3 regions of the Trichococcus sp. genome follow, and region 3 is predicted to be linked to each of the others. Evidence: riboswitches for the same ligand, from Rfam matches in the RefSeq annotation. Region 3 holds a riboswitch; each other region holds the start of a gene.

Region 1 (2,266 bases), on a different contig from region 3:
GTAGTTCTTCGCCTCGAACAGCTTCTTTCCGTCCTTGCGGGCTTGCTCCATGCGGCGGGACAGTATTTTCTGCTCCTTCACCAATTTCTTTTCCATTGTTCGGAAAAACTTCGGATTCTCGAAGACGGTTTTGTCCTCATCCGATAGGATGGCAAAGTCTTTCAATCCGACATCCACGCCAACGGTAGTGTTTGTTTTGGGAGTGGGGTGGGTTTCGACTTCGCACAAGATGGACACGAAATATTTTCCGGACGGATTGCGTCGAATGGTGGCGTTCAGGATACGCCCTTCGGGTTCCCGGCTCTTGGCGAATGTAACCAGCCCCAATTTAGGGAGTTTCAACTTGTTCCCGACAATCGCGATATTTCCGTTCGTATGCTTGGTCGTGTACGACTGCACCGGATTCTTTTTGCTCTTGTAGTGGGGGTAGCTGTTCTGTTTCTTGAAGAAGCGGTCGTAGCTGTCCGATAGATTCCGCAAGGAAGATTGGAGGGCGGTACTGTCGACCTCTTTCAGCCAGAGTGTCCCCTCTTCTTTTTTCAGCAACGTCAACTTGGCGGAACAAGCGTTGTAGCTCAGTCCTTTTCCTGTTTCCTTATAGATTTTGTTCCATTCGGACAGGAAGCGGTTGAACACGAAGCGGGAACAGCCGATGGTCTTGGCAATCAGGATTTGTTGTTCCTGATTGGGGTAGATCCGAAACTTGTAGGCTTTGTGGATCATCATTGCCAGTCATCTCCTTCTGTCGCCTATTATACACGAACGTTTGTTCTCAGTCGAATGGGAGGGCCTTCTTTAGTAGCAAGATTTTTCGAAAAGAATAGGCTGACGCCTACCGCCATTCATCGCCCACCTACTCATTGGGCTGTGCCCTTTTCATTCCTAGAGGTGGGAGTCTTCTGGCGGAAAATGATAAATAGACATCATAACGTTATATTTTTTGATTTTCGCATCAGATCATATAGCGTTTTTTATTTTCAGTAGGGGTGCGCTATTGCGCTGAGACCGGCATTGCCGGAACCCTTCAAACCTGATCCAGTTCGTACTGGCGGAGGGAACTGAGCTTGGTCTGGAGTCCGTACGTATATCCAAGACATCTCAGGGGAGGTGTCTTTTTATTTTCATTCAATTCAGGGAGGGGGAAACGGTTCGCATAGATCAGGCTTCAAAAGGAATGAATCAAACTGAAAAGGGGAAAACATTATGAACACAAAAAAATTAGTCACCACTGCCTTGATCATCGCCATGGGGGTAGTCAGCAACAGCATCTTTGTCATCCCGATCGGCATTGCAAAGGTAGCACCGATGCAGCATCTGCTGAACGTATTGACTGCTGTCTGGTTAGGACCCGGATATGCCGTCCTTCAGGCCTTCGGCGTTTCCGTGCTGCGCAACTTGTTGGGGACAGGGACCGTCTTTGCCTTTCCGGGCAGCATGATCGGGGCTATTTGTGCAGGTCTGTTTTATGCCAGAACGCAAAAGCTCGGTTACGCGGCACTGGGTGAATGGATTGGCACCGGAATCCTGGGGTCGTTGGCGAGCACTTTGCTGGCGCAGTTCTTTATGGGCATGGAAGCCGCATTGATGCTCTTTTTGCCGAGCTTCGCGATCAGTTCCGCCATCGGAGCGGGTATGGCTTATTTCATCATCCTGGAAATGGAAAAAAGAAGTGTGTTGGATCGCAACAGAATCTAAAACATCCGCATAAACAGCAAGCCGCTCTCGGAAGAGGGCGGCTTTTTGCTGTCCAAAAGTGTCTCCAATCGAAACACCTATGAAAATTATTTTCTTAAAATAATAATTGAAAAAAACCATTTTCATGTGTTATTCTATCAGCGAAGGGAAAGAGGCGAAGTCAAGAAATGCGGAGCGCGCTTTTGGCGGCTACGCAAAGCAAGAGGAGGCAACGAAAAATGACAATCATCGAAGAGATCCAAAACCAATATTCCGCTTTTTCCGGGAACGAGAAAAAAATCGCGGATTACATTCTGCAGAACAAAGCATCCATCAAAAATATGAACATCAAGGATTTGGCGGCGAAAGTGGATACCTCGACGTCCAGCATCACACGGTTCTGTAAACGGATCAACATCGATGGGTTTGTGGATATGAAGATTGCGCTGCGATCATTGGCGAGCTATCAGCCGTCGAAAGAAATGCCGACCGTCTATGATGATATTTATGGCTATTATACGCAAGTCATCGATGAAACCAATCAGATGATTGAGGATCGGGCAATCGAAACGGTTGTCGATTGGATCAAAAA
Region 2 (2,266 bases), on a different contig from region 3:
TATGTACATAGATTCTAACGACATCAAAGCAATCGGAAGTTTTTTGAACAGCGGATTTCTGAAAGGAGTCACCACCAACCCGACGATTTTGTCGACCGGTTCCGGCAGTCGCTTCAAACAATTACAAGATTTATTGGCTTTGGAGCCGACGGAACTTTTTGTGCAATTGCTGGGTACGACTGCTGAAGAAATGTTTGCCGATTATGAAGCAATAAAGACATTTGATGCAAATCATCGACTTTCGATAAAGATTCCCGTTACAAAAGCAGGATTGGAAACAATCAAAAAAGTGAAAGAGGATGATCCGGAGAGAGATATCCTCGGTACACTGATCTATTCTGCCGATCAGGGGATCCTGGCCGCCGCCGCAGGATGTGATTATCTGGCACCCTATGTGAACAGGATGCTGAACAATGCGATCGATCCATTCAAAGCGATCCGTTCCATGCGGACATTCATCGATGCCAGAGGATACAAGACCAAAATCATGGCAGCGAGCTTCAAAAATTCCCAACAAGTCATCGATTCTTTGGAATCGGGCGCTCATACTGCCACGATCCCTCCGGATGTCCTGAACAGTATGCTTAACAAAGATTTGGCATTGCAGGCACTGCAGGTTTTTGAAGCGGATGGACAAGCATTGTTTGGAAAATACGGAGCGTAACCCACCAAATTTGATCATGTGGATTTCACTTACAGAAAAGGCTGCCTCATTGGGGCAGCTTTTTCTGTTGTGCACATCATCAACCGATAAGCAGGACAACAGTGAGTTGACTTCCTGAAAAATTATGATACGATTAGAACAACAGCAAACGAACTGAATATTCTTTTTAACCACTAGGGGTGCTTTACCGGCGGATGACTGTCCGCCAAAAAGCTGAGATCGAAGTAGGACTTCGAGACCCTTAGAACCTGATCTGGTTTGTACCAGCGTAGGGAAGTGGCGGCCTCTTTTTGGCCAAGTAAGTCCCTATCAGCTAAGGAACGTACAACCACTTTTTTCCGTTGGGAAGAGAGTGGTTTTTTGTTTGCAAAAAATAAGAGCGGCCGTCCGGATGGATCAGAACCTGGCGGATGCTCCCAACATATGGAGGGAAAGCAGTGACATTTTCAGCAGAAATCCGCCAAGCGGTCGAACCTATCTGGGCGGCCAGCATGGTGCATCCGTTCGTCAAAGGGATCGGGGATGGCAGCTTGCCTTTGGAGAATTTCCGTTTCTACATCCAGCAGGATTCCTATTACCTGACGCGCTTCGCCAAAATTTTGGCGCTTGGCGCGGCCAAAGCGCCGGATATCGAGACGACCAACCAATTCGCCGACTTCGCGAAGCATACGTACAGCGCCGAAATCGGCCTGCATGAACAATTTGCAAAACTGCTGGGCATCACCGCGGAGGAAAAAGAGTTTTTCAAACCGGCGCCGACCACTTACGCCTACACTTCCCACCTTTACCGGGCCGGACACGCGGGCCATCTGGGGGACGTCATCGCTGCCGTGCTGCCGTGCTATTGGCTCTACGCCGAAATCGGGGACGCCTTCCAGGACGCGGCGCCGGAAGAACCGATCTATCAGGAATGGATCGCTACCTATGGCGGGAAGGATTTCCAGGACCGGGTGGATGAACAGATTGCGCATCTGGATAAAATCGCCGTAGCCGTGAGCGAGGCGGACCGCGAAAGGATGAAAGCGCATTTCATCATCAGCAGCCAATACGAATACGCTTTTTGGGAAATGGGCTACCGGATGGAGACCTGGCCGGTGCCGTTGGAAAAATAAAAATAAAAATAAAACATAAAGAGGAGACAGAAAAAATGAAAAAAGAATTGAAACTGACAGATATTTTGGTGACGATCGTCATCGCCATCGCATTCGGGATCGTCTACATCCTGTGGGGGACGGTCTATTACGCAGTGCAGCCGTTGGGTCTGCACCTTGATCAGCTGCTTTACGGCATGTGGTTCATCGCCGGAACCGTCGCCTATTTTATCATCCGCAAACCGGGTGTGGCGCTGTTGGCGGAAATCGCCGCAGCTTCAGGAGAATTCCTGTTGGGTTCGCCTTGGGGTCTGACCGTGCTGCTTTCCGGCGTGGTGCAGGGCTTGTTTGCGGAATTGGTGTTCATGGCCTTCCGCTACAAACGCTTTGATCTGAAGGTTGCCGCTCTGGCTGCCTCGGCATCTTGCGTGGGATCGCTGCTGGTGGATGCGCTGAACGGCCAGATCGCCGAGTTGGCTCCATGGAACTTGGCACTTTACTTGCTTGCCCG
Region 3 (2,266 bases):
GTGGATATCCATTTCCATAACGTCGATCCGGCCCTTTTGGAGGGCACCATCGTCAAAGAGTTGGACCTGACTGTCGCCGGCAACTGGGACGGGCTGCTGGAAGGGATCGATTACGTTATCCATCTGGCCGGCAATCCTTCACCCGATGCTATTTTTGACGATGAGCTTATCGATTTGAACTACAAGATGCCCTTCTACCTGTTCAAGGAATCCTCCAAGTACGAAAACTTCGTCAAACGTATCATCTTCGCCAGTTCCATCCATGCCGTCAGCGCTTACCCGAAAAATGTGCAGGTTCACGTCGATGAACCTGTCCGTCCGGGCGATATTTACGGCGTTTCGAAAGTCTATCTGGAAGGATTGGCCAGTCACTTCGCCTTTACCGAAGGCCAAGAATCCATCGGCATCCGCATCGGTAATTTTGATGAAAACCTCGATGAGCCGATCGTCGACGAAGCGGGATTGGCCGAATACCTGTCTCCACGAGACCTTTGCCATTTAGTCGACTGCGCCCTCAAAGCTAAACTTGTTGAGCCGTTCCTGTTGGTGAACGGGCTATCGGATAACCGCTTCCCACGCTTGGACATCTCACAGGCCAAAACTGCCCTCGGTTATCGGCCGAGCGATGATGCTTTTGTGCTGAAGGGCTATTTCCAGGATGACAACGGCGACCCGGTCGAACTGTCCGAAGAAGATTAAGGATCCTCCGATTTGGGAAGACTTATATTATTTTTACGATTCTGCGTATATCCGCGAGCAAAGTTCTATTGAAGAGCCGGAAATGAACTGATATGATGTTCATTGGAGACAATACAAGTGTCAGATAGACGGAAGGAAGTACACTGAATGGCGAAAAAGAACAAAGGCAACCAGATCCAACGCAGAAATGTGAAACCAACAATACCGGAACTGCATAAAAACAATACTGGCGCGGTAACCAATAAAAAACTGCCGGTCGACGAAGATCCGAAATTGCAGAATTCATTCAATTTTACGATGTACGGCATGCTGATCGGGGCTTCAATCGGTTATTTCGCGGGCAACCTGACTTATGGCTTCGGTATCGGCATGCTGACCGGTGGCATAATCGATTCCTACATGAATACGCAGAAGAAAAAGAAGCGCGAAGCCATCCTGAAGGCGCAAGCCGAAAAAGAGCAGAAATAGTTCATTTCACACAAGTGTTTAGCCATTCTGGCATAGTCCGGGATGCGGCTTTGTGCACCGTGCAACTTGCATAAAAAAATCAACTATAGTAAAGTATAACTTAACTGAATAAACCGTTTCACAAAGGGGGGCCGTCCGCGGCTGAGATTGAACATAGATTCTGACCCTTCGAACCTGTTCGTTAGTACGAGCGTAGGGATTGTGATTGAGAATTGAATTTTATTCTCCTCCTTTGTTGATGGTATGTATCGCCCAATAAAGGAGGAGTTTTTTATGTCAAAAAATCTGAACATCTGGATCGAAGGAACCATCATTGCTGCCTTGGCGACCGTGTTGTCCCTGATTCCTTTCAATATCGGCCCAAGTTTTTCCGTAACGGTGGGAGCACCAGTCATGATGCTTTACTGCCTGCGCCGTGGTCTGATCCCAGGCTTCTTCGCCAGTTTCCTGTGGGGCGTGCTGCACATTCTGATCGGGACGGCCTATATTTTAACGCCGCTGCAAGGTTTCATCGAGTACTTCATCGCCTTTGGTTTCACTGGTTTGGCGGGTCTTTTCACGCCGAAAGTGCAACAGGCGATTGCGGATCAAAATAAAAAAATGCTCTTGTGGAATGTCTTTATAGGCACTGTCGTCGGGACTGTCGGCCGCTATTTCTGGCACACGATCGCCGGCTACTATTTCTGGGGATCCTACGCGCCTGAAGGCTGGAGCGCATGGTTCTACTCCATCACGCTGAATGGCGCCAGCGCCTTGGCGACCGGCGCATTCACCATCATGGTGCTGGCTATCATCGCCAAAACCAATCCGCAATTGTACGTTCCGAAAAAATCAGTCCGCGGATACTGATTCTGTGCCGGAACAACCGTTGTTCATGAACTATGTCGGCTGGTTGCATCCGCATTCGACCGGAACAGCCGGCACTTCGCTGATTTCTCGGTTGTTTGCGTCCGCGTCCGGCTGGAACAGCCGACACTTCGCGGTTCTCTCGGTTGTTTGCTTCCGCGTTCGTCCGGAACAACCGACACTTCGCGGAGAGCTCGGTTGTTTGCTTCCGCATTCGGCCAGAACAGCCGACGCTTCGTGGATCTCTCGGTTG

Evidence for each region. A riboswitch is a leader RNA that binds a small molecule or an ion and turns the genes downstream of it on or off. The one in region 3 is predicted to bind thiamine pyrophosphate.
Region 1: linked by a shared signal. The riboswitch ahead of thiW (energy coupling factor transporter S component ThiW) and the one ahead of thiT (energy-coupled thiamine transporter ThiT) in region 3 are both predicted to bind thiamine pyrophosphate.
Region 2: linked by a shared signal. The riboswitch ahead of tenA (thiaminase II) and the one ahead of thiT (energy-coupled thiamine transporter ThiT) in region 3 are both predicted to bind thiamine pyrophosphate.

What each region holds. Positions count from the first base shown of each region.
Region 1 is NZ_JBSQPW010000023.1:59,423-61,688, reverse strand. It holds gene tnpB (IS200/IS605 family element RNA-guided endonuclease TnpB) at 1-726, opposite strand, end outside; TPP riboswitch at 973-1,074, shown strand; gene thiW (energy coupling factor transporter S component ThiW) at 1,204-1,695, shown strand; gene ACTCCX_RS07910 (MurR/RpiR family transcriptional regulator) at 1,914-2,266, shown strand, end outside.
Region 2 is NZ_JBSQPW010000027.1:7,273-9,538, reverse strand. It holds gene ACTCCX_RS08700 (transaldolase family protein) at 2-664, shown strand; TPP riboswitch at 830-956, shown strand; gene tenA (thiaminase II) at 1,102-1,776, shown strand; gene ACTCCX_RS08690 (ECF transporter S component) at 1,812-2,266, shown strand, end outside.
Region 3 is NZ_JBSQPW010000001.1:91,064-93,329, reverse strand. It holds gene ACTCCX_RS00395 (NAD-dependent epimerase/dehydratase family protein) at 1-699, shown strand, start outside; gene ACTCCX_RS00390 (hypothetical protein) at 847-1,167, shown strand; TPP riboswitch at 1,282-1,383, shown strand; gene thiT (energy-coupled thiamine transporter ThiT) at 1,441-2,016, shown strand.